3 regions of the Nitratireductor thuwali genome follow, and region 3 is predicted to be linked to each of the others. Evidence: predicted binding sites of a transcription regulator. Region 3 holds the regulator's gene; each other region holds the start of a gene.
What was found. The regulator PhoB, encoded in region 3, activates phosphate uptake and scavenging genes when phosphate is short. The targets are predictions, from matches to a motif close to TGTCATNNANCTGTCAT.
Positions count from the first base shown of each region.

Region 1: the regulator PhoB is predicted to act here: its motif matches at 8,764-8,780, upstream of ugpB (sn-glycerol-3-phosphate ABC transporter substrate-binding protein UgpB).
Region 2: the regulator PhoB is predicted to act here: its motif matches at 6,086-6,102, upstream of NTH_RS09410 (YdcH family protein).

Region 1 is NZ_CP030942.1:90,322-99,942, forward strand. Features, by position in the region: gene NTH_RS20995 (manganese catalase family protein) at 11-889, shown strand; gene NTH_RS21000 (helix-turn-helix domain-containing protein) at 1,219-1,482, shown strand; gene NTH_RS21005 (MFS transporter) at 2,061-3,263, shown strand; gene NTH_RS21010 (hypothetical protein) at 3,313-4,452, shown strand; gene NTH_RS21015 (sn-glycerol-3-phosphate import ATP-binding protein UgpC) at 4,502-5,578, opposite strand; gene ugpE (sn-glycerol-3-phosphate ABC transporter permease UgpE) at 5,595-6,431, opposite strand; gene ugpA (sn-glycerol-3-phosphate ABC transporter permease UgpA) at 6,441-7,322, opposite strand; gene ugpB (sn-glycerol-3-phosphate ABC transporter substrate-binding protein UgpB) at 7,380-8,702, opposite strand; gene NTH_RS21035 (ABC transporter substrate-binding protein) at 9,085-9,621, shown strand, end outside.
Region 2 is NZ_CP030941.1:1,950,349-1,959,969, reverse strand. Features, by position in the region: gene NTH_RS09445 (DUF1013 domain-containing protein) at 1-543, opposite strand, end outside; gene NTH_RS09440 (esterase-like activity of phytase family protein) at 798-2,999, shown strand; gene NTH_RS09435 (tetratricopeptide repeat protein) at 3,029-3,613, opposite strand; gene ykgO (type B 50S ribosomal protein L36) at 3,696-3,821, opposite strand; gene NTH_RS09425 (5-(carboxyamino)imidazole ribonucleotide synthase) at 4,047-5,126, opposite strand; gene purE (5-(carboxyamino)imidazole ribonucleotide mutase) at 5,123-5,620, opposite strand; gene NTH_RS09415 (YdcH family protein) at 5,699-5,908, opposite strand; gene NTH_RS09410 (YdcH family protein) at 6,158-6,337, shown strand; gene NTH_RS09405 (MFS transporter) at 6,559-7,821, opposite strand; gene NTH_RS09400 (DUF1192 domain-containing protein) at 7,980-8,174, opposite strand; gene NTH_RS09395 (NAD(P)H-quinone oxidoreductase) at 8,286-9,293, shown strand; gene pyk (pyruvate kinase) at 9,516-9,621, opposite strand, start outside.
Region 3 is NZ_CP030941.1:1,726,824-1,736,444, reverse strand. Features, by position in the region: gene NTH_RS08330 (PstS family phosphate ABC transporter substrate-binding protein) at 1-541, shown strand, start outside; gene pstC (phosphate ABC transporter permease subunit PstC) at 622-2,001, shown strand; gene pstA (phosphate ABC transporter permease PstA) at 2,006-3,298, shown strand; gene pstB (phosphate ABC transporter ATP-binding protein PstB) at 3,312-4,127, shown strand; gene phoU (phosphate signaling complex protein PhoU) at 4,167-4,874, shown strand; gene phoB (phosphate regulon transcriptional regulator PhoB) at 4,888-5,577, shown strand; gene NTH_RS08300 (CRTAC1 family protein) at 5,585-7,213, opposite strand; gene NTH_RS08295 (hypothetical protein) at 7,217-8,641, opposite strand; gene NTH_RS08290 (ROK family protein) at 8,638-9,621, opposite strand, start outside.

The DNA.
Region 1 (9,621 bases), on a different replicon from region 3:
GGAGACCTACATGTTCTTTCGGACCAACAAGTATCAGTACAATGCTAAACCGGAGCGACCGGATCCCGTATACGCGAAGAAGCTTCAGGAAGTCCTGGGCGGCCAGTGGGGCGAGATCAGCGTCATGATGACCTATCTCTTCCAAGGTTGGAACTGTCGCGCTCCTGAAAAGTACCGCGACATGATCCTCGATATCGGTACCGAAGAGATCGCTCATGTTGAGATGCTGGCCACCATGATCGCGCGGCTGCTCGAGACCTCGCCAGTGGAAGCGCGCGAGGACGCCGCCAAGAACTCGGCCATTGGCGCAGTGCTCGGCGGCACTCGCATGGAGGATGTGCTCGTCTCCGGGATGAACCCTCAGCACGCCATAGTTTCAGGCCAGGGAGCGACCCCTACCGACAGTGTCGGCTATCCCTGGAACGCCCGCTACACCATATCCTCGGGCAATCTTCTTGCCGACTTCCGTTTCAACGTTACCGCCGAATCGCAGGGACGGCTTCAGGTCTGCCGGCTCTACGAGATGACCGACGACCCGGGCGTGCGGGACATGCTCTCATTCCTGATCGCTCGGGACACCATGCACCAGAACCAATGGCTCGCCGCCATCGCCGAGCTCGAGGCGGACGGGCTGGATATGACGCCTGCTCCCGCTACGTTCCCGCAGGAGCGAGAGAAGTCCGAGGTGGCGTATCAGTTCTGGAACTGCTCTGACGGCACCGCGAGCGAGCAAGGCCGCTGGGCCAAAGGTCCCACTCCGGACGGCAAGGGCAAGTTCGAATATCTGGCCGACCCTCAGCCCTTGGGCGAAACGGTCGAAGAGCTCGCGGCGGGCGATCCGCGCCTCCACGGCACGCCTAAGAAGCCGAAGCCGCCGGTCGCGTCGTAACAATTTCAGCTCCCACCAGGAGCCGGTAGCGCACTGGTGGGAGTTGCCGCATGTCGCCTCCCCCGATGGGCTGGTACAGACGAAGATGGCGAGGTCCAACGCCTCCTTCTCGGGAGCGCCGCGCAATGAGTCGATGCGTTGCCGCCGGCGGGAGACGGATTGAGTTCTTGATCGGCGGCCAATCAGCCTCCATATTGTGCGAGCGCCTCTTTGTTTTCGAGAGTGCCTGTACTTTCGGATGCTGCCCCAGGAAGGCATTTCGGCATCCGCCCCACATCGACCGACATCTATCGGATTTCCGCTCGGCCGATCCACTATTTGGAGGCAAAATGGCTACTGCAACGCCCTTTGCGCTGCCAGAGGCAGTGTCCAATGCGATATCAGCGGGGACGAGCATCGTCCGTGCTTACCGGGAACATCTCGGCTACACTATAGAGGACGTGGCCGTCACGAGCGGCCTGACCGCCGAAGAGATAGAACAGATCGAAGCCGGCCACCGCTTCGACAAGGGCTACCGGGAGCGGATCGCCCGGGCGCTGTCGCTGCCAGATGGCGTGTTCGATCTGGAATCGGACATATCTGACGCAGCGTGAGAGCTGAACGCCGATGGCCGCAGCTCGCAAGGTGTCCAGCCACGCAATGGTCAAGCCGAGAAGGATGGCGGTGCGATGACGGCCTCTGCGACTGCGGCCGGGTGACGGACCGCGCCAGGGGCCGAACAAGCCACTGTGAGCCAGGGCCGCAATGCCGAAGATCAAGATTGCGGCACCAGGAAAGATGGAAATCACCCGTCTCAGTTCGAAAGCGAGCGCGGCAGAGCGCGCGGGTTTTTCTCCGGAAGATCGATAGCATTACCTGAACCAGTCCCCAAAGGGCCCCGAATCCAGCTCGTGTCGCAAACGGCATTGAGCAATCCAGGAAAAGTGGAAGCGGTTTTCGTCCGGACCTTCGCAAGATCAAGTCGATGGAATCACCTGGCGTCCCGCATGGATGCGGAAAGCGCCGTGGGTCCGGAGCCATGGGATTGAGGGCCGCCGGCAAAAGCTAAAAAATCCGGTGGTTCTGTCGAATACACGTCCAGCCGATCGTCCTTGGATCGCAAATGACGCCAAAAGGCGCAGATGCCGCCGCTTGGCCGGCGATTGTTGATCGAAACAGGGAGCAACCGGGGATGGACGATTCGTACCGCTGGGTAATCATCGGCGCGGGCGCGCTTATGGGCTGTGTCGCCATGGGGGCGATGTTTTCGCTGGCGGTCTTCCTGGACCCGATGTCCGCGGCAACCGGCTGGTCGCGTACAGGCATTTCCAGCGCGATGACGGTCAATTTCCTGGCCATGGCCCTCGGCAATTTCGGCTGGGGCGCGGCAAGCGACCGCTTCGGCACCCGCATCGTCGTGCTCATCGGCGCGGTGTTGCTCGGGCTCGCGCTGGTGCTGGCGAGCCGGGCCCAATCGCAACTCGAGTTCCAACTGACTTACGGCATTCTCGTCGGGCTGTCGGCAAGCGCCTTCTTTGCACCCATGATTGCAGCGGCCACGGGCTGGTTCGACAAGAACCGCAGCCTTGCGGTCTCGCTCGTCTCGGTGGGCATGGGCGTGGCGCCGATGACGATCTCGCCCTTCGCGCGATGGCTGATCTCGACCTATGATTGGCGCACGGCGATGCTGGCCATCGGCCTTACCGCCTGGGCGCTGCTGATACCGGCCGCCTTGCTGGTGCGCCGCCCACCTGCGCCGGTCGCAGCCGACGCCGCGTCCGGTCTCGCCGCCGGCGCCCACGGCGTTTCGGTGGGGACGGCGCTCCGGTCTCCCCAGTTCCTGGTTCTTGGTCTCACCTTCCTTGCCTGCTGCGCCGCGCATTCCGGGCCGATCTTCCACATGATCAGCTATGCCATGGTTTGCGGCGTGGCGCCGATGGCGGCGGTGAGCATCTACAGCGTCGAGGGCCTGGCGGGGCTCGGCGGCCGCGTTCTTTTCGGCGTCCTTGGTGATCGCTTCGGCGCCAAGCCGGTCCTGATCGCCGGGCTGCTGGTGCAGGCCCTGGCGATCGGGGCCTATACCGCCGTCAATCAGCTTGAGGAGTTCTATGTGCTCGCCGTGATCTTCGGCGCGACCTATGGCGGCGTCATGCCGCTCTACGCCGTGCTTGCCCGCGACTATTTCGGGCAGGCCGTGATGGGAACCGTGTTCGGTGCCGCGACCATGCTGTCGAGCATTGGCATGGCGTTCGGTCCGCTGGCGGGCGGCTGGGTGTTCGACGCTTTCGGCGCCTATGGCTGGCTGTTCATAGGATCCTCTGCCGTGGGCTTCGGCGCACTGGCGGTGGCCTTCGCCTTTCCGGCGCAGCCGCGCGAGCAGCTACGGCCGGCATAGCGCCGGCAGCACGGTTGCCAGAACTTTTGTTCGAGAGATGGAGGAAAAGTTGACGACGACGACAAGCATCTCTGACAGGCGGGCAGTCACGGAGCGGCGAGCGGATCTGGTTATTCTTGCCCTGTTGTTCCTGCTGACCGGGCTCTGCCCGTCCGCCGCGGCGTCGGCGGCGAAATGGAATGCCGCGACATGCGATGGCGAGGCCGACCCCGACTTCATCTGCGGCCCGGCCAATGCCGAGGATCTGGTCAGGATTCCGGGCACGCACTGGGTGCTGGCGAGCCACATGGCCGGTCCCGGCGAAACCCGAGGCATGTTCTATCTCTTGAATGCCGCCGACCACTCCTGGCGCAGCCTTGAAATCGATGCGATCCAGGCGGAACCCGACAGCGCCGCCTATCCCGATTGCCCCGGCCGGCCCGCCTCGGCCTCGTTCCATGGCCAGGGTCTGGCGCTCGCTGAGCGGGAGGACGGTCTGAGGCTGCTCGCTGTGGGACATGGCGGGCGAGAGGCAGTGGAGATCTTCGACATCGTGCTGGAGGCCGACAAGGAGCCGTCGCTCGTCTGGAGGGGCTGTGTGCCGGCGCCCGACGGTGCGCAGTTGAACAGCGTCGCGGCGTTGCCCGACGGAGCTTTCGCCGTGACCAAATTCTTCGACGAGAACGACACCGGATGGACGGAGAAGCTGACGGCCGGGAAAGCCACCGGAGCCGTGCTCGAATGGTCGCCTGGTAACGGCTGGGAGGAGGTCGAGGGAACCGCCATGTCGGGACCCAATGGCATCCTCGCAACGCCCGATGGCAGCGCCTATTTCGTCGCCGAATGGAGAGCCCGCAGGGTGCACAGGATCGAGCGCAGTGCTGTTTCGCCGCGGCGGCAATCGGTCGATATCGGCGTGTTTGCCGACAATCTGCAGTGGGATGAGGCAGGCCGCGTGCTGGTGACCGGGCAGCGCGCGGAGAATGTCGAGGCGTTCGCCGAATGCCCGATGAGCGACGCCCGCGTCTGCCACGGAGCCTTCGACGTGCTGCGCATCGATCCCGAGACCCTCAAGGCCGAGACGATTGTGCGCGATCCCGGATCCAAGGAGTTCGGATCAGGCACGACGGCGCTCGATCTCGGATCCGAATACTGGATCGGCACCTTCCGAGGCAACCGCATCGCCCGCATCTCCAAAACTGGGCCGTGATGCCGCGCATCGGCGCGCACGGGGGAAAGGTGCCACGGTTTTTCCGATCTTAGACCCGCCGCCCCGTTTCGGCGTCGAAGAGGTGCACCGAGCCGCGGTCGATGGCCAGCGGGAGCGTGTCTCCGGGGGCCACTTTGACGCTGCCGGGAAGCCGGGCGATGAGCCCGCTGCCGGCGCCGTTGGCGCCGCTCAGGTTGCCATGGGCGAGCGTGTCGGCGCCAAGCGTCTCAACCGCCGTTACGGAAAGCTCGAGCACCGCCTCGTCCGATGCGGCCAGTTTCAGATGTTCCGGGCGTATGCCGAGCAGAACCGGGCGCTCGGTTTCCGCCAGTTCCGCATCGCCGAATGTTAGCCTTCCGCCCCCTTCCAGCGCGAATACCGGGCCTTTGGCGGTGCCTTCCAGCATGTTCATCGCCGGTGAGCCGATGAAACCGGCGACGAAGCGCGTGGTGGGCCGTTCATAGACCGCCATCGGCGTGTCGATCTGCTCGGCAATCCCGCCATTCATCACCACCAGCCGGTCGGCCAGCGTCATCGCCTCCACCTGATCGTGCGTGACATAAAGCGACGTCGTGCCAACCGAGCGCTGGAGCTGCTTGATCTCGAGCCGCATCTGCACGCGCAGCTTGGCGTCGAGATTGGACAGCGGCTCGTCGAAGAGGAAGACCGCCGGGTCGCGCACCAGTGCCCGGCCCATGGCGACACGCTGTCGCTGCCCGCCGGATAGTTCGCGCGGCTTGCGGTCCAGATAGGGCTGGAGCTGCAGCATGGCCGCCGCCTTGTCGACGCGCGCGCGGATTTCCTCCTTCGACTGGCCGGCGATCTTCAGCCCATAAGCCATATTGTCGAAAACGCTCATATGCGGGTAAAGCGCGTAGTTCTGGAACACCATCGCGATGTTGCGTTCGCGCGGCTCCAGATCGTTGACCACGCGACCGCCGATGTCGATCGTTCCCGCGGTAATGCGTTCCAGCCCCGCGACCATGCGCAGAAGCGTCGACTTCCCGCAGCCGGAAGGCCCGACGATGACGATGAATTCGCCGTCGGCCACGTCGAGGCTCACTCCATGAATGACCTCGGTCTTCCCGTAGCTCTTCCTGATGTCGCGGATGGAAATCGTCGCCATTCCGGTTCTTGTCCTTCTATTTCTCGGTCTCGACGAGGCCTTTGACAAACAGCCGCTGCATCAACAGGACGACGGCCACCGGCGGCAGCACGGCCAGCATGGCCGCCGCCATGGTCACCGGCCAGTTGCCGTAATCGTCGGCGATCGGCATCATCTGCTTCAGCCCCATGACGATGGTGTTCATCTCGGGCTTCGTGGTGATCAGCAGCGGCCACAGAAACTGGTTCCAGCCATAGATGAAGAGGATGACGAACAGCGCCGCGATGTTGGTCAACGACAGAGGCAGTAGAATGTCCTTGAAAAAGCGCCACGGTCCCGCCCCGTCGACGCGCGCGGCCTCCAGCAACTCGTCGGGCACCGTCAGGAAGAACTGGCGGAACAGGAAGGTCGCCGTGGCGGACGCGATCAGAGGCAGGATCAGCCCGGAATAGGTGTTGAGCAGGCCGAGCGAGGCGGCGACCTCGTAGGTCGGCACGATGCGCACCTCGACCGGCAGCATGAGTGTCATGAAGATGGCCCAGAAGGCCAGCATGCGGAAGGGGAAGCGGAAATAGACGATGGCGTAGGCCGACAGGATCGAGATGGCGATCTTGCCGACTGCGATACCCATCGCCATGACCAGAGAATTGAACAGCATCCGCCCCACCGGCACATGGACGCCGGAAGTCAGCGCGCGCGCGTAATTGTCGATGAAGTGCGGACCGGGCACGAGCGGCATCGGCGGCCGGATGATCTCGAAATGCGTAAGCGTCGAGCCGACGAAGGTCAGATAGATGGGAAAGCAGACGATGACGATGCCGGTGATCAGCACCAGATGCATCACGATCGTCCCGATGCCCCGTTTCTCAACCATGCCTGTTCCTCAGTAGTGCACGCGCCGCTCGATGTAGCGGAACTGGATTATCGTCAGCGCGCCGACCACGACCATCAGGATGACGGATTGCGCCGCCGACGAGCCGAGGTCCTGGCCGACGAAGCCGTCGGCATAAACCTTGTAGACGAGGATGGTGGTCGACTGGCCCGGCCCGCCCGCCGTCATCGTGTGGATGATGCCGAAGGTCTCGAAGAAGGCGTAGACGACGTTGACGACGAGCAGGAAGAACGTGGTCGGCGAAAGCAGCGGAAAGACGATCGTGCGGAAGCGGTGCCACTTGCCGGCTCCGTCGATGGCCGCCGCCTCGATCAGGCTCTTCGGGATCGCCTGAAGCCCGGCCAGGAAGAACAGGAAATTGTAGCTTATCTGCTTCCATGCCGCCGCCAGGATGACCAGCGTCATGGCGTGCGTGCCGTCGAGCACGGGATTCCAGCGGAAGCCGGCCGCCTTCATGTAGAACGCCAGGACGCCGATCGACGGCTGGAACATGAACAGCCACATGACGCCCGCCACCGCCGGTGCCACCGCATAGGGCCAGATCAGCAATGTCTTGTAGGTGCCCGCCCCCTTGATGACCTGATCCGCAAGCACGGCGAACAGCAGCGCCACCGACATCGACACCAGCGTCACGAAGAAGGTGAACACCGCCGTCGTCGTGAAGGACTGGAGGTAGTAGCGGTCGGTGAGCAGGTACTCGAAGTTGGACAGCCAGACGAAGCGCGAGCTCAGCCCGAACGGGTCAGGCAGCAGAAGCGACTGGTAGAGCGCCTGCGCCGCCGGCCAAAAGAAGAATACGACGGTCACGACCAGCTGCGGCGTCAGCAGCAGATAAGGCAGGAGCCGATGGTCGAAGGTTACGCGTTTTTCCATATCGGGGCATGCGGCTTGCGGCCGGCAGGTCGCCCCGCCGGCCGCAAGCCTTGTCCGTCAGCGTACCGACTGCTCGAAGCGGCGCAGCAGCTCGTTGCCCCGCGACACCGCCTGGTCGAGCGCCGCCTTGGCGTCCTTCTGGCCCTGCCAGACGGCTTCCAGCTCCTCGTCGATGACCGTGCGGATCTGATCGAAGTTGCCGAGTCGGATGCCCTTGGAATTGTCCGTCGGCTCCTTGCCGGTCATCTGCTTGATGGCAACGTCCGTGCCCGGATTCTCTTCATAGAAGCCCTGCTCCCTGGTCAGCTCGTAGGCCGCATGGGTGATCGGCAGATAGCCGGTGTCCTGATGCCATTGCGCCTGCACTTCCGGGCTCGACAGGAAGGTCAGGAACCTGGCGACGCCGGTATATTCTTCCGCCTCGTGGCCCGACATCACCCAGAGCGAGGCACCGCCGATGATGGTATTCAGCGGCGCGTCCTCCACGTCCGGCCAATAGGGCAGGTTCGTCACCGTGAAGGGGAAGTCGGCTTCCGCCTTGACGCCGGCATAGCCGGCCGACGATTCGGTGAACAGGGCACATTCGCCCGAGCGGAAGCGCGCCCCGCCCTCATTGCGGCGGCCGGAATAGCTGAAAAGCCCCTCCTCGGCCCATTCGCCCAGCTTGGAGATATGCTTGACCTGCAGATCGCCGTTGAAGACGAGCTCCGCGTCGACACCCTCGAAGCCGTTGGCCTGCGTGGCGAAGGGTACGTTGTGATAGGCGCCGAGATTCTCCAGATGAATCCACGATTGCCATGCGGTCGTGAACGGGCAGGCCGAGCCCGATTCCTTCAGCTTGACGAGGATCTCCTCCACTTCCGGCCAGGTGGCGGGCCTGGCTTCCGGGTCGAGGCCGGCCGCTTCCAGCGCGTTCTTGTTGAGATAAAGGACCGGCGTCGAGGAATTGTAGGGCAGCGACAGCATCTGGCCGTCGGCGGTCGTGTAATAGCCGGCTACCGCGGCCAGATAGGCGTTGGCGTCGAACGGTTCCGCGGCTTCCTCCATGATCTCGTAGACTGGCTTGACGGCGCCCTCGGCCGCCATCATCGTTGCCGTGCCCACCTCGAAGACCTGCAGGATATGTGGCTGCTCGCCGGCACGGAACGCGGCGATGCCGGCATTCAGCGCTTCCGAATAATTGCCCTTGAGCGTGGCGACGACCTCATAGTCGTTCTGGCTTTCGTTGAACTTAGCCACCTGTGCGTCGAGCAGCTCGCCCAGCCGTCCCGACATGGCGTGCCAGAACTGTATCTGCGTCTGCGCCTGCGCGGCGCCCACCATGGCCGGCAGCACCACCGTCAAGGCGGTCGCCGCGGAAACGATTGTCCGAAACTTCATGATTGTTCTCCCTGGTTCCTGTATCGCCGGATTGAAGACCGGTCTCTATTGGTCAGCTTGTGTAACGCGCGGATGACATCACCTGGCGAATACGTTGTCCATCCTTTTCAGCCCGATATTTCCGGTGGACGAACGCTGCTACCCGTTCCGGCCGCCGCGCCGGCACGGATGATGCAAGCCGAACCCGTTACGACAGGCTTGTAAAACACGCAGCTTTCGTTACGGTCGCCGGTCGGAATATGAATAAACAAATGAGACATGTCTGGGTGCCAAGGCACCTAGGAACACGTCCGGGGACAATCGAATCGGCACAGACGCCAAGGGTCGGATGGCAATCATGACTGCCGTCCGACCCGAAGCTATACCAAGAGGAGAACGGGTGATGCCGCAAACGCTTTCAAGATATTTTGCCACTTCCTTGCGATGGGCCGGGCTTGCCTTCGTCGCGGCCTGCCTTTCCTTGGCAGCCGCCCAACAGGCCAGCGCCAAGACCCTGCGCTATGCGTTCCAGGGCACGCTGAACGCGCTCGATCCTTATTCGCTCAACGAGACGTTCACGCTCGGCATGCTCGGAAATGTATTCGAGGGGCTGACCAAGCGGGACAAGGATCTCACGATCATTCCCGGCCTTGCCGAAAGCTGGGAAACCGTTGACCCGCTGACATGGCGTTTTCACCTGCGCCAGGGCGTCAAATTCGCCAACGGCAATGACTTTACCGCAGACGACGTGATCTTTTCCGCCGAGCGCGTGCTGGCCGAGGGTTCGGACCTGAAGACGCGCATTCCGGCGGATTCGGAGTGGGTGAAGATCGACGACCACACCGTCGAGGTGAAGCTTAAGACGCCCAATCCCATCCTGCATTACGAGTGGGATACATGGTACATCATGGACAAGGAATGGGCCGAGGCGGAAGGCGCG
Region 2 (9,621 bases), 220 kb from region 3:
GGCAGCTTCCGCCGGGGGGGCGTAACGGGCGGCGCGGTGGACCTCCATGTCGAGGTCGATCTGCGAGCACAGGCCGAGCGTCACCGGGTCCATCGGCACGAGGTTGGCCGAGTTCCAGTGCGTGCGGTTGCGGATCTGCTCGATGGTCGACTTGGTCGTGCCGACGAGGCGCGAGATCTGCGCGTCCTTCAGCTCAGGATGGTTGCGCACCAGCCAGAGAATGGCGTTGGGTCGGTCCTGGCGCTTGGAAAGTGGCGTATAGCGCGGGCCCTTGCGCTTGGTTTCGGGAACGCGCACCTTGGGCTCGGAAAGCTTCAGGCGGTAGTTGGGATCGGCCTCGCCCTTGGCGATTTCGTCGCGGGTGAGCTGGCCGGTCATCACCGGGTCCATTCCCTTGATGCCCTGCGCCGCGTCGCCATCGGCGATGGCCCCCACTTCGAGCGGGTGCAGCCGGCAGAAGTCGGCGATCTGCTCGAAGGACAGGGCGGTGTTGTCGACCAGCCAGACGGCGGTTGCCTTGGGCATGAGTAGTGCGTTGGCCATGGCATAGAATCCTCTTCTTCGCCCGCCTCCCAGGGGCGGGCGGTGGTCAAAGCCACCAATTTGGGGAAATCACGGGCACATATAGCGACATTTTCCCGCGATCGCAATGCACCCGGAACACTGTCTTTCATCGGCGGCGGGAGGCCGGCCGGCCGCCGTCCACAGCCCCGTCACCGAAGCGTCACGCATCCGTCACGCGCCTGAAATGCTGATCTTTCAAGAAGCCTCATTCCATTCAGGCGAGGGAGACGACGATGAGAAAGTATCTGGTTCCGGGCGCGCTTGCCGCGGCGCTTTCCGCTACAACGGCCATGCCGGCATCGGCCGACATGGCTTTCAACCGCATCGCGACATTTCCGGTGGCCGCGAACCTGCCGGCCGGCAGCGACGCCGCCACCGAGACCTCGTCGGAGATCGTCGCGGCCAGCGAGGATGGAAAGCTGCTGATCTACTCCGACAGCCCGCTGGGCGCGGTCGGGTTCGTGGATATTTCCGATGCACGCTCTCCGAAGGCCGGCGGCATCCTCAAGATCGACGGCGAACCCACTTCCGTGGTGATTTCGGGTGGCAAGGCCATTGCCGGGGTCAACACATCGGCGAGATTCACCGAGCCTTCGGGCAATCTCATGGTCATCGACCTGGAAACCAGGACGGCGGCAGCCTCCTGCGCGCTTGCCGGACAGCCCGATTCCGTGGCCGTCGGCAGGGACGGGAAATATCTGGCCGTCGCCATCGAGAACGAGCGCGACGAGGATTTCAACGACGGCGTCATTCCGCAGATGCCGGCGGGAAACCTGCAGATCTTCGCGTTGGATAATGGCGAGCCCGTTTGCGATACGGTCAAGACGGTCGATCTGACCGGGATCGCAGAGATCGCCGGCGAGGATCCCGAACCCGAATTCGTCGACTTCAACGAGGCCGGCGAGATCGCCGTCACGCTGCAGGAAAACAACCATATCGCCATTGTCTCGGCCGAAAGCGGCAAGATCGTCAGCCACTTCTCCGCGGGCTCGGCAGACATTGCCGGCATCGACCTGTCCGACGACGGCGCGCTCGACTTCACTGAGCAGGCAGGCGGCCTGCGGCGCGAGCCCGACGCGGTGAAGTGGCTCGATGACGGCCGCCTCGTGACCGCCAATGAGGGCGACTACGAAGGCGGCTCGCGCGGCTTCACGATTTTCTCGAAACAGGGCGAGGTGCTGTTCGATTCGGGCGCGGAGCTTGAGCACCGGGCGGCGACGGCCGGCCACTATCCCGACAAGCGCTCCGACGCCAAGGGCGCGGAACCGGAAGGGCTTGAGGTCAAGCGCTTCGGCGACACGCAATATATCTTCGTGGCGCTGGAGCGCGCCTCGCTGATCGCTGTCTACCGCGATACCGGCGATGCGCCGGAATTCGTGCAGGTTCTGCCCTCGGGCATCGGTCCGGAAGGGCTGGTTGCCATCCCCGGCCGCAATCTGCTGGTGACGGCCAATGAGGCGGATCTGGTCGAAGACGGCGGCGCGCGGTCGCATGTGATGGTCTACGCGCTCGGCGAGGGCCGTGCCGCCTATCCGACGATCCGCTCGGTCATGAAGGACGGAGCGCCGATCGGCTGGGGTGCGCTTTCGGGCCTTGCCGCCGATCCTTCGCAGGCCGGCAAACTCTACGCCGTTTCGGATTCCTTCTACCGTTCGCACCCGGCGATTTTCGTCATCGATGCGACCAGCGAACCGGCCGAGATCACCGACCGCATCGTCGTTACGCGGGACGGCGCGCCGGCGCAGAAGCTCGATCTCGAAGGCATCGTGAGCGACGGTGAAGGCGGGTTCTGGCTGGCGTCCGAAGGCCGCAGCGACCGGCTCACGCCGCACGCGCTCTATCGCGTCGACGGCAAGGGCGAGATCCGGCAGGAAGTCGCCCTTCCCGCAGAACTCCTGGCGCAGGAGATCCGCTTCGGCATGGAAGGCGTCACGCTGGTCGGCGAGGGCGACGATCAGATGCTGGTCGTGGCGATGCAGCGCGAATGGAAGGACGATCCGGCCGGCCAGGTGAAGCTCGTGGCCTACAAGCCGGTGAGCGGCGAATGGTCCGCCGTGCGTTATCCGCTCGACAAGGGCGAGGCCGGCTGGGTGGGCCTGTCGGAGATCACCGCCCATGACGGCAAGCTCCATATCGTGGAGCGCGACAACCAGATCGGCGCCGCCGCCAGGATCAAGAGGCTCTACAGCGTCGCGCTGGACGGGTTCGCACCGGCGGCGCTGGGCGGCGAGCTGCCCTTGGTGGAAAAGACGCTGGAGCGCGACCTCATCGAGGATATGCGCCAGGCCACCAACGGCTTCGTGGTCGACAAGATCGAGGGCTTCGCCATCGACGCGGCGGGCAACGCCTTCTTCGTCACCGACAATGACGGCACCGACGATTCCTCTGGCGAGACGATCTTCGTCAATCTGGGGCAGCTGAAGGCGATGAATTGACGTTACGCCGTCCGCCGGCGAAGGGCGCGCTACAACCGGTCGCCCGTCCGCTGATCGACGATATTGAGGAGCGCGCGCTGCGCGCTCCTCCTCATCGGATAGACGTCGAGCATGCGGCGATAGACCTCGAGCGCTTCGTCCTCATGGCCGGTGTGCCGCAGAATGCCGGCCAGCCCGCTCATCGCGCCGAAATGGCGCGGTTCCACCGAAAGCGCCCGCGACAGGTCCGACATCGCGCGGTCGTAGTCGCCCATCATCAGATGGACCAGGGCCCGGCTGTTCCAGCCTTCGACATAGTCGGGATAAAGCACCACGGCCTGGTCGAGGAGATCGAGCGCGACGTGGTATTTTTCTTCGCCGGCGGCCTTTTGAGCCCACTGCAGGAGCAGTTCGGCGGTATCGCCGCCCGCCTCCATCCATTCACGCTCGATGCGCCGGGCGATGCGCCGCGCCGCCACCTCGTTGGTCTCGCGCTTCAACTCGTCGAACAGCTGGTCGACCGCCCCGGTCGCGGGGGCTCCGGTGGCGGCGTTGACCGCCGCTTCCTGGGAAGACGCGGCCGGGGCCCATATCAGGGCCGGCAGAAGGAGCATGGAGCAAGCAAAACGGCGCATGGCACGAGGATACCCGCACCAGCGCTCGGATAAAAGTGAAAACCGCGTGATCGCTGCCGGCCGGGCGGCCGGCGGCAAAGCCTCAGCCCTGGCGGGCCTTGAAGCGCGGATTGGACTTGTTGATGATGTAGACACGGCCCTTGCGGCGAACCAGGCGGTTCTCCCGGTGGCGGGTCTTGAGCGCTTTGAGCGAGTTCTTGATCTTCATTGTTCTTGCCCGTCAATCGGCCGTTCGGCCACAATGGTTCAGGAGCCTCGGCCCCCAATGGAAAGGCGCGCCAATCGGGCGCGCCGCAATTCGAGTGGGCACATAGACGAGGTGACGCCGGCATGTCAAGGTTTGCAGGCACATTGGCACGCCACCGCCGGTCACATTCGGCCGGGCTTTTCAAGAGCGGCGGCATTTCGCATCAGGGAGAATGCGGCGCGGCCCTCAGCCGCGGATCAGCCGCGTGAAGTGGCCCATCTTGCGGTCGGGCCGGCTTTCCGCCTTGCCGTAAAGGTGCACGACCACGTCCTTTTCGGCCAGAAGCTGCGCAGCCTTGTCCTGCTCGTCGCCCAGCAGATTGTGCATTTCGCAGTCCGCCAGGCGCGTGGTGTCGCCGAGCGGCAGGCCGGCGATGGCGCGGATATGCTGCTCGAATTGCGAGCAGGCGCATGCGGCCTCGGTCCAATGGCCCGAATTGTGGACGCGCGGCGCCAGCTCGTTGGCGACGATGGCGCCGTCCTCGAGCACGAAGAACTCGACGCCGATCACGCCGACATAGTCGAGCGTTCGCAGAATCTGGAAGGCGGCGTCCTGCGCGTCGCGGGCGGTCCTGGCCGAGATGCGCGCCGGCACCAGCGTGCGCCGCAATATGCCGCCGCGATGTTCGTTCTCGGCCGGGTCGTAGGCGACCATGGAGCCGTCGGCCCCGCGCGCGGCGATGACGGATATCTCCCGCTCGAACGGCATCAGGCTCTCGAGAAGGAGCGGCACCCCGCCCAGTTCCGCGTGAGCGCCCGCCGTCTCGCGCGAGGTGGCGTTGCGGAAAACGCGCTGGCCCTTCCCGTCATAGCCCATGCGTCTGGTCTTGAGCACGCCGCTGCTGCCGAAATCCTTGAGCGCAAGCGCCAGAGCCTCGTCGCTATCCACAGAAACGAACCGGGCTGTGGATATCCCTGTGGAATTCAGGAATATCTTTTCGGTCAGCCTGTCCTGGGCCGCTTCCAGCGCTTCGGTCGGCGGGAAAAGCGCAACGCGGCCGGCCACCGCCCGGGCGGCCTGGATCGGTATGTTCTCGAACTCGTAGGTGACCACGTCGCTTGCCGCCGTGAGCTGCTCCAGCGCCTCGGCGTCGTTGTATGGCGCGACGATCTGGCTGTTCGTCACCTGCGCTGCCGGGCACTCCGCGTCCGGCTCCAGCACGATGGTGCGGAACCCGAGCCGGGCAGCAGCCATGGCCAGCATCCGCCCGAGCTGGCCGCCGCCGATGATGCCGACGGTCTTTCCCGGCGAAAGCGGCCGCTTCATGCTTCCTCCGCCGGCTTGTGCGCCACCTTTGCGGTCTGCTCGGCCCGCCAGGCGTCCAGCCGCCCGGCAAGGGCCTCGTCGTGCAGCGCCAGAACGGCCGCCGCCAGCAGCGCCGCATTGACCGCGCCGGCCCGGCCGATCGCCAGTGTGCCGACCGGAATGCCGGCGGGCATCTGCACGATGGAAAGAAGCGAATCCTGCCCTGAAAGCGCCCGCGATTCGACCGGGACGCCGAATACCGGCAGCGGGGTCAAAGCCGCGGTCATGCCCGGCAGATGGGCCGCCCCGCCGGCGCCGGCTATGACGACGCGGAATCCGGCATCCTTTGCGCCCTTGGCGAAGGCGTAAAGCCTGTCGGGGGTGCGGTGGGCGGAAACGATCAGCGATTCGTGACCGATGTCCAGCGCCTCCAGCGTCTCGGCGGCATGGCGCATGGTCGCCCAGTCGGACTGGCTGCCCATTATGATGGCGACGTCGGCCCGTTTCCTGTCCATGTCATGTCCTGCCATTCAGCCCGATTCGAGATGGAATGAGGTGCTCTATTCCAAGCCGGCAGGAGCCGCAAGGCGGGCTCAGGCTATAATGTCCGGAATGATCCGGTCTTCCAGCTCTTGCAAACGGTCTTTCAGCGCGAGCTTCTTCTTTTTCATCCGCTGGATCCGCAGCGGGTCGCAGCCGGTCGCGATCATAGCGTCTATGGCCGCGTCGAAGTCGGCATGGTCCTGTTTCAGGCGGGCGAACTCAAGGCGAACATCCGCCTTTTCCTGGTCCGATCCATTCACGATCCGATGTCACTCCGCCGCATATGCACCATCTCCGCGGTTGCTTCGGCCCGTGGCCGAAAGCCGGCGCAGCCGAGTGGCCGCATCCTCTCAAACGGTGCCGCCTACTATCATATTTCAGCCCTTGGCGAAATGCTACCACGAGCCATTCGACAAGCTGCCACAAGGATGGCACACTGTCATCGTACCGTCACGAATAGGGGCGGGTGGCGTTTCACACGGATCACGAGGAACCGAAGGGAGCCTACCATGTCGCTTGAATCCCATCTTGCCGAATTGCAGCGCAAACATGGCGATCTCGAACGCGAAATCAACGATGCATTGTTGCATCCCTCTACCGATGCCCTGGACATTGCCCGGCTGAAAAGACGCAAGCTGGCGATCAAGGATGAAATCCAAAAGATAAGGCTCGCCGAAACGCGGCATTAGAGCGCCGTGCGTCCTTTCGGTCGCACAAAGGACGCTCTAACAGTTTGAATCTACGCATCGTGCTTTCCGAAAATCGATTCCGGTTTTCGGGCCGATGCTGTGGAGCGCCGCGCCTCGATCGATCCCGGCCGCCAGCGGCCGGCCGGGACGGCCAAGGCCATGGCATTTGCCTTCGCGAAGGTGAGCCTCGGTCTTCGGGAGGCGGCTGGCCGCTTCGACGATCAGGAAGAAGCGGTTCCCGGCTCCTCTTCCGAATCGGCGCGCGGATCGAGCATGAGGGCCTGCGGCGTTGCCGCCCGCTCGGCAGGCAGCACGTTGAAGGCCTCTTTCTCCTCGGGCGGAACCGGAGGACGGCGGGAAACGCGCAGCATGGCATAGCCGGCCACGCCCAGATGTGCGGCTGCGGTGACCAGGAAAAGGCTTTCCGGCCGCAGCCCCTGCATGAGGACGCCCGCCAGAACCGGCCCGGCCATGGTGCCGAACCCGTAGAGCAGGAGAAGGCCGCTCGACACCTTCACGAAGTCGGTGGGCGCCGCGTGGTCGTTGGCATGGGCGACGGCCAGCGAGTAGAGGGTGTAGGCCATCAGACCGTAGATCGCTGTCATGATGATGATGACGGCGCCCGAGCGCGGCGCCATCAGGAAGATGGCGATCGCCACCAGCGCCGAGCCGAACGCCGCCCCCGCCATCACATAACGCCTGTCGGTCCGGTCGGAGAGCCGCCCCACCGGCATCTGGCCTGCCGCGCCGGCCAGGACGGCGATGCTCATCATCACGGCGATCTGCAGCGTGGTGATGCCGATCTCCGCACCGTAGACGGCTCCCAGCGTCCCCCATGCTCCATTGGCCACGCCGACCAGCAAACAGGCGATCGCCGCCACCGGCGAGTTCTGGTACAGCCCCTTGACGTCGAGGGACACCTCGGCGAGCGGCGCCGGGGTTACCGCGGACGAGATGGCCGTGGGGATGAGAGCCAGGCAGAACAGGATGCCCGTAAGCATGAACAGGACCGCCGTCGAGACATCGGCGGTGGTGACGACCAGTTGCCCGGCCATCAGGGACGCGTGCGTGACCATCATGTAGAAGCCGAAGACCGTGCCCCGCGATTCATTGGTCGAGCGCTCGTTCAGCCAGCTCTCGATGACCATGAATGCCCCGGCCATGGCGAAGCCCGTGAAGATGCGCAGTATGATCCAGCCGACCGCATCCACCCAGATCCCGGACAACAGCGCGACGATCGCCGCAGTCGCGGCAAAAGCGCTGAAGGCGCGCACGTGGCCGACCCGGCGCACCAGGCGCGGCGCGAGGAAGCAGCCGCCGATGAACCCGACGGCCCAGGCGGTGCCCAGGAGGCCGAGAGAGGCGGTCGAGAACCCTTCGAACTGGCCCCGCAGCGGCAGCAGCAGAGCATGCAGCCCCGAACCCGCCAGCAGAAAGGCAGTCCCCAGCAACAGGGCAATGATGGAGCCGAAGGATGAAAGCATGGATGCCCCTTCTTTAAGATCGGGATGGCCTTCCGCCGGACGTCATCCCGATCTGTCGCCTTGTTGGCATGATTTGCGGCAAGCCGAACCGGCTTCCCGGGATCATGCTCCAATTTGATTGCTGGAGCACGTTGGTTCCCTTGGCGGTCCTGGTCCTGTCAGCCGCCCTTGAACACTGCCTCCGCGGTGGCCTTGGTCGAATCCTTGGCGGCGATCTCCTGCTCGATTCGCGCAATCTCCTTTTGCAGCAGATCGATGCTCCGCCTCAGTTCCTCGACCGACAGCGTCGACAAATCCTGACCGAGCGTGAACTGGGGATTTCCCTTCACCGCGTCTTCGTCTTCAATGCCCATAGCCGATATCCGTTGCCACATGCGATTCGCAGAATACATAAGACAGTGTGCGGCGGGCAGTTCAATGCCCGCCTGTGAAGTTTCCTTCCGCAGTATGAAAGGTTCGTGATCATGGCGCCACTCGGTCTCCCAGGAATGATGACGGCGATTGCCATCACCGAGCATGGCGGGCCGATGGTTCTGAAGCCGCAGATGCGCCCGTTGCCCAAGCCGAAGGAAGGCGAAATCCTTATCGGTGTGCGCGCTGCCGGCGTCAACAGGCCGGACGTGGCCCAGCGCATGGGAACGTATCCGCCGCCGCCGGGCGCGTCCGATCTGCCCGGACTGGAAGTGGCCGGCGAAGTCGTGGCCACGGGCGACGGCGTAAGGCGCTGGCACAGGGGCGACCATGTGACGGCGCTCACGCAGGGCGGCGGCTATGCCGAATACTGCGCCGTGCACGAAACCAACGCGCTGCCCGTTCCGCATGGCTTCACCTTCACCGAGGCGGCAGCCCTGCCCGAAACCTTCTTCACCGTATGGCACAACGTGTTCCAGCGGGGCGCCCTGAAGCCGGGCGAGACGCTGCTGGTCCATGGCGGTTCCTCCGGCATCGGCACCGCCGCGATCCAGCTCGGCGTGGCCTTCGGATCGACCGTGCTGGCGACCGCCGGCACGGAGGCCAAATGCGCGGCCTGCACGGATCTGGGCGCGGCGCGGGCCATCAACTACCGCGACGAGGATTTCGTGGAGATCGTGAAGGAGATGACCGATGGCCGCGGGGCGGACGTCATTCTCGACATGGTCGGCGGTGATTATATCGACCGCAACTATGAGGCGGCGGCGATGGACGGTCGCATCGTCCAGATCGCCTTCCTGGCCGGTGTCAAGGCGACGGCCAATTTCTCGAAGCTGATGAGGAAGCGCCTCACCCACACCGGCTCGACGCTCCGCCCGCGCTCGACCGCCTTCAAGGGGCAGATCGCCACGGAGCTCGAGGCCCATGTCTGGCCGCTTCTGGCCGCCCGCAAGGTCGCTCCCGTCATGGATATGATCTTCCCGCTCAGTGAGGCCTGGCGGGCCCATGAGCGCATGGAGGAAGGCGAGCACATAGGCAAGATCGTGCTGGACGTGGCGTAGGCGCTCCGCCGTCAGCCAGGCCCCCGTGCGTCCGACGGGAGGCACGGGGCTGGAGTGGCCCGCCTGTCTGATTTCACGCCGCTGCCGGCTGGGGACCGGCTTCCGCAGGGCCTAGAGCCCAGGAAAAGTGGAAGCCGGCTTTCCGTCCGGAATTGCGTATGTTCAAATAGTTAGGTCAGTCCGGCGTTTCTGTGAAACGGTGAACTGATCCAGGGTCAGGACCTAGAGCCCGCCCAGCCCGTCCGAATCGATATAGGCGATGCGCAGCATGTTGGTCGCGCCGGGCGTGCGCAGCGGCACCCCTGCCGTGATGATGACCCGGTCGCCC
Region 3 (9,621 bases):
AATCACCGTTTTCGGTCCGCCGCCCACCTCCGGCACGCGCGACGCTTTCGTCGAGCTGGTGATGGAAGAGGGCTGCGAGGAGTTTCCGGCTATCGAGGCACTGGAAGGCGACCGCAAGGATGAAGTCTGCCAGCGCATGCGCACGGACGGCCCGTTCGTCGAAGCCGGCGAGAACGACAATCTGATCGTCCAGCGCCTGCAGGCCGATACGAACGCCCTCGGCATCTTCGGCTACTCCTTCCTCTACGAGAACCAGGACACGCTGAAGGCGGTGGCTGTTGACGGCGTCAAGCCGACGCCGGAGACCATTGCCGACGAGAGCTATGCGGTTTCGCGGCCGCTGTTCTTCTACGTGAAGAACGCGCATCGCGGCGTCATTCCCGGACTCCAGGAGTTCGTGGAAGAGTATGTGTCGGAGGAGGCCATGGGCCCCGGCGGGTATCTTTCGGAGCGCGGCCTGATCCCGCTTTCCGACGAGCGTCGCGCCGAGGTTCGCGAAGCTGCCATCGCTGGCAAGAACCTTACGCGTTACACTCAGTAATCGCCATGCCGATAGCGCGCCGCGGGGAGCACTCCGCGCGGCGCGCTCCAACTTGAACGCAGCCAAGGATGCAGACGGCCGTGACCGGATATTTGTTTCTCGCCATCCTCGCGCTGTCGCTCGTCGCCTTTTATGTCGGGCGGTCGACAGCCAACAGGTTCGTTGCGGCCCATGGAGCGGAGGTTCATTCCCGACCGCTCTATCATGGCGCCTTCGCTGCGGTCTGGGTGGGGTTGCCCGCCCTGATACTTGTCGTCCTGTGGCTGCTTTCCCAGGACGGCGTCATCGATCGTCTCATCCTCGCGTCGCTGCCGTCGAGCCTGACCGAAGGAGCCTCGACGTCGCAGCTTTCGCTTTATCTCAGTGAAATCAAGAACGTGGCCTCCGGGCGCATCTTTAGCGAACCCTCTCCCGAAATACGCGCCGCCGCCGAACGGTATCAGAGATGGCATGCCATCGCCGGCTGGGCAATGGTCGTCGTGGCGCTGTCCGTTTCCACCATTGCGCTCTATCTGGCACGCGTGCGCATGGCGCCGAAGTTCCGCGCGCGGCAGAATTTCGAACGGGCGCTCGATATCATCATGATCACGTCGGCCGTCGTGGCGATCCTGGTGACGATCGGCATCATCGTATCGCTGACCTACGAAGCGCTCCAGTTCTTCATGCTGGTGCCGCCGCAGGAGTTCTTCTTCGGGCTCAATTGGGAGCCGCAGATCGCCATCCGCGAGGATCAGGTGGCCGGAACGGGCGCTTTCGGCGCCGTGCCGGTGTTCACGGGAACATTGCTTATCGCGGCCATCGCTCTCATCGTCGCCGTGCCGATCGGACTCTTGTCAGCCCTTTACCTGGTCGAATTCGCGAGCGAGCGTTTCCGTGGGATCGTCAAGCCGATCCTCGAAATCCTCGCCGGTGTGCCGACGGTAGTCTACGGCTTCTTCGCCATTCTTACCGTCGCTCCCGCGATCCGCGAAGCCGGCAGCCTCATCGGTCTCTCCATCTCGCCGAACAGTGCCCTGGCGGCGGGCGGCGTCATGGGCATCATGATCCTGCCCTTCATTTCCTCGCTGTCGGACGATGCGCTGCGTGCCGTGCCGCAATCGATGCGTGACGGCTCCTTCGCGCTGGGCGCGACGCGGGCGGAAACGATCACGCGCGTGCTTCTACCCGCGGCGCTTCCGGGCATCGTGGGCGGTGTTCTGCTGGCCGCCAGCCGCGCCATCGGGGAGACTATGATCGTCGTCATGGCCGCCGGCCTCACCGCCACGCTGACGGCCAATCCGCTGGACGGCGTGACCACGGTTACCGTGCAGATCGTCACGCTGCTGATCGGCGACACCTCCTTCGACAATCCGAAGACGCTGTCGGCTTTCGCTCTCGGGCTCGTGCTGTTCGTCTCGACGCTGTGCCTGAACGTCCTCGCTCTGCGCATTGTGCGCCGCTACCGCGAGAAATATGAGTAGACCCATGTCCGAAAACACATTGACGACGCCCAAACCATTCGACTGGTCCTCACCGGAAGCCGCGGCAATCCGCAAGCGCCGGTATGCCGCCGACCGCCGCCTTCGGCTCTACGGTCTGGCCTCCATCATCACGGCCATCGGGCTGCTTGGCATCCTGATAGCGTCGCTGATCATCACGGGGCATACGGCCTTTGTGCAGACCCATATCGCGGTCGAGTTCACCGTCGATCCGGAGAACGTGCCGGCGGATGACCCGGCAAGCGGCAACTTCCGCGCCGTCGTCGCCGATGCGGCGCAGAAGCTGTTTCCCGATGTCGATGACGCAGCCGAACAGCGCGTGGCCTCGCGCATCCTGTCGAACGGGACGCCCAACATCCTGCGCGACTACGTGGTCGCTAACCCGGAGATCATTGGACAGACCATTACGCTCAAGGTGCCGGCGTCCGATCCCTTCGATCAGCTCAACAAGGGCGTGATCGACCGCGATCTGCCGGAAGACCGCCGCCGCGTTTCGGACACGGAAATCGCGCTGTTCGAGACGTTGGAGGAGCGAGGGCTTGTCACTACGCCCTTTAATTGGGGCCTGTTCTTGAACGCCGACAGCCGCTTCCCGGAGCTCGCGGGCCTGGCCGGCGCCATCACCGGCTCGTTCTATGCCCTTCTCGTCTGCTTTGTCATTTCGTTTCCTCTCGGTATTGCCGCCGCGATTTATCTTGAAGAGTTCGCGCCCAGGAACCGCTGGACCGACCTTGTAGAAGTCAACATCAACAATCTGGCGGCGGTGCCGTCGATCGTATTCGGGCTTCTGGGCCTGGCGGTCTTCATCCAGATCTTCGGCCTGCCGCGTTCGGCGCCGCTTGTGGGCGGCCTTGTCCTTGCGCTGATGACGCTGCCGACGATGATCATTGTCACCCGGGCGGCACTCAAATCGATACCGCCGTCCATCCGTGAAGCCGCGCTGGGCGTTGGCGCTTCCAAGCACGAGGTCATTCTGCATCATGTGCTGCCACTAGCCGTGCCCGGCATCCTGACGGGCACGATCATCGGCCTGGCGCAGGCGCTGGGCGAGACCGCGCCATTGCTTCTGATCGGCATGAACGCCTTTTTGACTTCGCCGCCCGGTGGTATCATGGATCCGGCGACAGCCTTGCCGACGCAGATATTCATATGGGCGGACAGCCCCGAGCGTGGTTTCGTCTCGCGTACGTCGGCCGCGATCCTCGTGCTGCTGGGCTTCCTGATTTTCATGAACGCGTTCGCGATCTATCTGCGGCAACGCTTTGAACGTCGCTGGTGACGGAGTGAGGGATATGAACATGCTGACAGATGCCGCCATAGAAAACGCCATGGACAAGACGCCCGCGCACGAAGCGGTGAAGATGCAGGGTTCAAAGGTTCGCGTCTTCTATGGCGAGAAGCAGGCCCTGTTCGATGTGGATCTCGACATCCGGGAGAACCAGGTGACCGCGCTTATCGGTCCTTCGGGCTGCGGCAAGTCGACCTTCCTGCGTTGTCTCAACCGGATGAACGATACGATCGACATCTGCCGGGTGACCGGCGACATCACGCTCGACGGCGAGGACATCTACGATCCGCGTATCGACGTGGTCGAGCTGCGCGCCAGGGTCGGCATGGTCTTCCAGAAGCCCAACCCGTTCCCCAAATCGATCTATGAAAACGTCGCCTATGGACCGCGCATTCACGGGCTGGCCAACGCCAAGAGCGACATGGACGCGGTCGTTGAGCGGAGCCTGCAGAAGGCCGGTCTATGGAGCGAAGTGAAGGACCGGCTGCACGAGCCTGGCACGGGCCTTTCGGGCGGGCAGCAACAGCGCCTGTGCATCGCCCGCGCCATCGCCGTTTCGCCCGAGGTCATCCTGATGGACGAGCCGTGCTCGGCGCTCGACCCGATCGCCACGGCCCGTGTGGAAGAGCTGATCGACGAGTTGCGCGAGAATTACACCATCGTCATCGTCACGCATTCCATGCAGCAGGCGGCGCGCGTTTCACAGCGCACAGCCATGTTCCACCTCGGCAACCTTGTCGAGGAGGGGCCGACGGACAAAATGTTCACCAATCCCGAAGACAAGCGCACCCAGGACTACATTACAGGCCGCTTCGGCTGACCGGCTGGCAGGACGTTTTTTTCACAAGGAACCGTTTTCATGGGCGAGCATACAGTTACGTCGTTCGACGAGGATCTGGAGCAGATCGACCGGCTGATCCGGGATATGGGCGACCTCGCCGGCGCGATGACCCACGACGCCACGCGGGCTCTCCTCAAATCCGACAATGCCCTGGCGCAGCGGGTCATCTCCGACGATACGATCATGGACGCCAAGCAGCGGGACCTGGACGAGAAGGCCATCACCCTGATCGGCAAGCGGCAGCCGATGGCGCAGGACTTGCGTGCCGTGGTCGGAGGCATCCGCATGGCATCCGACCTCGAGCGGATCGGCGACCTGGCCAAGAATATCGCCAAGCGGGTGGGCGCGGTCGGCGACAGCGCCACGCCGCGCAGCCTCACCCACTCGATCGACGCAATGGCCCAGATGGTCATCGTCCAGGTCAATTCGGTGGTCGAACGCTATGTCGAGCGCCAGCCCGACGCGTTGACCAAGCTGCGCGACGAGGATGAGAAGATCGACATCCATTACACGTCCGTCTTCCGCGAACTCCTCACCTATATGATGGAAGACCCGCGCAACATCACCGCCTGCACCCATTTGCTTTTCTGCGCGAAGAATCTGGAGCGCATAGGCGACCACGTCACCAACATCGCCGAGAACGCCTATTATGTGCTCACGGGCGAACAGCTTCCAGTCCAGCGTCCGAAGCTGGACGAGACGCAAATGACGATGAGCGCGCAATAGCGGAGAGTACTGGATGATCGCACCCAAAGTCATGGTGGTCGAGGACGACGAACCGCTATGCGTCCTGCTGCGCTATAATCTCGAGGCCGAAGGCTATCAGGTCGAGATGATCACACGCGGAGATGAAGCAGAGGTCCGCCTCCAGGAGAACGTTCCCGATTTGCTGGTGCTCGACTGGATGGTGCCGGCGATCTCCGGCATCGAACTGTGCCGCCGGCTGCGCATGCGGGCGGACACCGAGCGCCTGCCCATCATCATGCTGACCGCGCGGGGCGAGGAAAGCGACCGCGTGCGCGGCCTTGCCACCGGTGCCGACGACTATCTCGTGAAGCCGTTCTCGACGCCCGAGTTCATCGCCCGGGTGCGCGCGCTCCTGCGCCGCGCCAAGCCGGAGGTGCTTTCGACGGTGCTGAAGGTGGGCGACATCATTCTCGACCGGGAATCGCACCGGGTCTACCGCCGCAAAAGCGAAATCAGGCTCGGGCCGACGGAGTTCCGCCTGCTGGAGTTCATGATGCAGCACCCAGGCCGCGTCTTCTCGCGGAGCCAGCTTCTCGACAATGTGTGGGGCGAGACGATCTATATCGACGAGCGCACCGTGGACGTGCATGTCGGCCGGCTGCGCAAGGCCGTGAACCAGGGCCGCATGCCCGACGTCATCCGTACCATTCGCGGCGCCGGCTACGCGATACGGGAAGCGTAGAGAGCGATTACTCCCGCGGGTACCAGTACCGCGCTTCCACCGCGCCACGCTCTATCCGCACGAAATTGTTGGCGAAGACGCGGTAGGGCGGGCTCCATTCGCTGTCAGGCCATTTGACGCGGATTTCGGCGCGCTCGGAGGTGCCGACGCCGGCGTGGACGAAGCCGGTTCGTCCCGAGGCATGCCCGCCGCCGACCTGGACGGTGCGGTTGACCGTGCGGGTACCGATCTTCACCGAAACGAGCGCGCCCACCGCGTTCCGGTTGGGGCCTTTCTGGGCGAGTTCTATGGCGACGAAGTTGCCGCCCGGCCTCGGGCCCGCCTCGCTTTTCGCACCGAGATTGCGGAACAGGGACGCGGGCTGCTCGCGGTTGACGACCAACAGATCCAGGAGGCCGTCGGCATTGAAATCCTCGACCACCGCGCCGCGGCCCTTTGTGGGCAGACCGATGCCCGCCGTGCCGCCCGCTTCCGCGAAAGAACCGTCCCACTGGCCGAGCAGGAGATTGTCGGGATCGATGGCGGCGAAATCGGGCATCTGCTCGACATTGCCCTTGGCGATGAAGAGGTCGAGCAGGCTGTCATTGTTGAAGTCGGCGAACTCCGCATGCCAGCCGGTGGAGGGCTTCAGATCCCTGCCCTTGTAGGGCCGGTGCGCTGTCGCGCCGCGCTCGAAGGCGATGTCGGTGTAGATCGGACGGTCTTCCGCCGCCTCCTCGTCGAGGCGCTGCAGCTTGGTGTCGCCCATCGAGGTGAGAGCGTATTCGGGGTAGCCGTTGCCGTCGATGTCGCCCTCGGCGATGCCCATCCCCCAGATCGTCAGATGCCGCCAGCCCTCCGACCGGCTGAAGAGCCGGGGCGCGCGGCCCGGCTCCACGTGCCAGAGCTGTTCCTCGCCGCCGCGATAATAGTGCCGGTCATTGGTGATCCGCAAGTCCTGCGTACCCGAGCGGTTCCAATCGGTGAACAGCATGGACAGGGTGCAATAGCCGGGCGCCAGCGGGCGGCGGTCGTCATACAGCGGCCCTTCTTCCCCTTGCGCGGGGCGGTATAGAGCATTGTCGTGGCAGGTGCCCCAGGGTGCGCCGGGGGCGGTGCGATCCACATAGTTGCCGATGGCCAAAGTCGGGTAGGCGTTGCCTTCCTCCCATGTGGCGGAAAAGGCGGTGGTCCATTCGCGCCCGCCCTCGAAGGCGAAGGCTTCGTTGGCCGGCTCGAAGCGGCATTCCGGCCCGCCTTTCAAGAGGATGTTCTCGCCGAGGCGCAGCAGCACGAGGTCCTGGTAACCGTCATTGTCGATATCGAGCGGGTATGCACCGAGCACCTTTTCGAGATCGCGAGGCTTCAACCCGGTCTCGACCGCCTCGAAACGAAGGCGGCCACCGGTGTTGCTCCGATTGATGTAGAGCTTCGCCGGCAGCTTGCCACCCGCAATGAGGAGGTCCGGCATGCGGTCGCCGTTGCAGTCGAAGGAGGCTGCGCCGCCGCCTACGAAATATTCCCAGGGGCCCCGATAGGCGTGGTCGATGCCGGCTTCGACCGCCTCCTCCTGCATCGCAGGAACATCGCTGACGGGGCCGGCGATGCTTGCCGGGATGCAAGCCAGTAGCGCTGTTATCGCAATCGCGGTCCGCATTGCCTACTCCTCGATCACCAGCGTCTTCAGGAACGCGACGAGCGCGGTTCGGTCTTCGTCGGAGGCGGCAACATAGCGGTCGCGCGCGGCCCGCCCCTCGCCGCCATGGGCGCGGATCACCTCATCCAGCGTCGGCAGGTCGTTGCGGTGGCCATAGGGGCCCGTCGAGCCTGCACCCCAGAGTTCGGCGGTCATGAAGACATTACGCTCGACGAAGCGCTGGGCAAGGAGCTCGTTGCCGAGCGTCGCCACTTCCTGATCGGCGATAACGTGGCGCTTGAGGTCGCCAAACAGCGGCACCAGCACATTGCCTTCGGCATCCCGGGGAAGGGTGCTCGCCCATTCGAGCAGGGCCAGATCGTAGGTCACGGGCTCGGCCAGTTCGCCGTCGCGCAGCGTTCCGGCCATATCCAGCGGGCCGGGATCTGCGAACTCCAAGGAGTTCAGCGGCAAGGCGCGCTTGTGGCATGCAACGCAGCCCATCGCATCGAACAGGGCGCTGCCGCGCGCGGCCGGCGCCTCCCATTCAGGCTGCTCGGGTTCGAAGACGACGGGCGCCTTCAGCCCTGCCTGCCATGCCACCAGCGCCGAAATGTCGCCGTCGCGGATCTCATCCTCGACCCCGTCACCGTCGTGGTCGCGCTCGCCGGTCCAGCGCGGACCGAAACGCTCGGTGGCCTGCATGCCGTGATGATGATTGAGCGCGTTGACGGTGAACTGGCGGATCGACGTCATCACGCCCTTCTGGCTGAACGGGCGCACGACGAGATCGTCGTCGACGCCCTCGACACCCGCAAGATCCAGCATGCCGTCGGGCTCTGCGGTGATCGTTCCGAAGGAGACGCCCTTGCTGGCGAGGGTGGCCGTGGTGGGCTTGCCGGTCCCACGCGCCGCCTCCAGGGTCCGCCGCCGCGTCTCGCGCAGGTCGGCCGTCATCTCACGGGCGAGCAGTTCGATCAGCCCGGCGCCGAAGAGATGGTTGGAACCGCGTTCATTGGAAAACTGGGGGTCAAGGCTATCGAAATCGGCGCTCTCGAAACCTTCGGATACGAAGACATTGGTCACGAAATCTCCGGCGCCGCCGACGATGGGCATATTGTGGCAGCCTGCGCAGGAATTTGCGTCCATCCCGGCCGAACGGAAAAAGCCGTTCTCGGGCGGGCGCTTGCGCTTGGTCGGCACAATCGCCTGGGTCGCGAAAGGCCGGCCCACGCCGTCCGCTGGCGTGAAATGGCCGATGAAGAGATGCTCGCCGCGCTCGCGCAAGGCGTCCAGCGCGGCGCGGTCCAGCTTGTCCGCAAGCGTGTCCTGTTCGACCGCACCCGGCATCACCGCCTCGTTCCAGGGCTCCGCGCCGGCCATGGGAGCAGGCATCGTGCAAAGGGCGGCGCCCAGGAGCGCCAACCTTTTCCATGTGCGGAGGTTCATGCGACGTCCTCCCTTCCCGGGGCGCCGACCGGCAGGGCCAGATGGAGGGCCGGCGCAAAATAGTCTCTATCCAGGCTGGTCAGAGCGGTCATTGCGCATCCATGCTCGATCAGGGGAACCTCGTTGCTCTCCGTCTCAAAGCTGATGGCGTCGGCATGCTGACCGCCAGCCGTCTGTGCCAGATACCGGCGTATTCCCGGTTCCAGGAGGTCGAACGCCGCCGTGCCCTGTCCGACCACGGCAATGGGCGCGGGATCGATCAGCGCGAACAGATTGCCCAGCCCGTAGCCGAGCGCCTCGGCGGCCTCGCGGAAGGCCTCGCCAGCCCGCTCGCCGCCGGCCCGGGCGGCATTGGCGAGTGCTTCCATCTCCGAAGCGTCGATGTCGGCGATGGGCTTTTCTAACGGGCTCTTGCCATGGGCGCGCCGCCAGATCGCGTAGTTGCCGGCAAAGGCCTCAATACAGCCGCGCTTGCCGCAGCGGCAGAGGGGCCCGTCCGGCCGGTGGTTCATATGGCCGAACTCGCAGCCGGACGAATGCTCGCCCGTGAACATATGGCCGTTCAGCATCAGGCCCATGCCGATGCCGTGGGACAGGAGGATCGCAACAAAATTGTCCCGATAGCGCTCGGGCCGGAGCCAGCGCAGGGCGGCGGCGATGAGATTGCAGTCGTTGTGGACCGTCACCGGAACCGAAAAAACATCCTCCAGCAACGGGCCGAAGGCGACATTCGCGTGGGGGCTGATGGGTGACCACAGCATTTCCCTGCCAGCCGAATCGGCAATGCCCTGCACGGCGATGCCTATGCGCATGATCTGCCCATGGCCGGCGGTGACCTTCCTCACTGCATCCACGGTCGCATCCATCAGCTCCTGGCGGCTCAGAGCCAGTGTCGGCAGGCGGTAGCCGTACCGGGCGACGGGTGCGCCGCAATAGTCCACCAGCACGGCCGACAGGCTGTTGAAGGACAGGATGAGGCA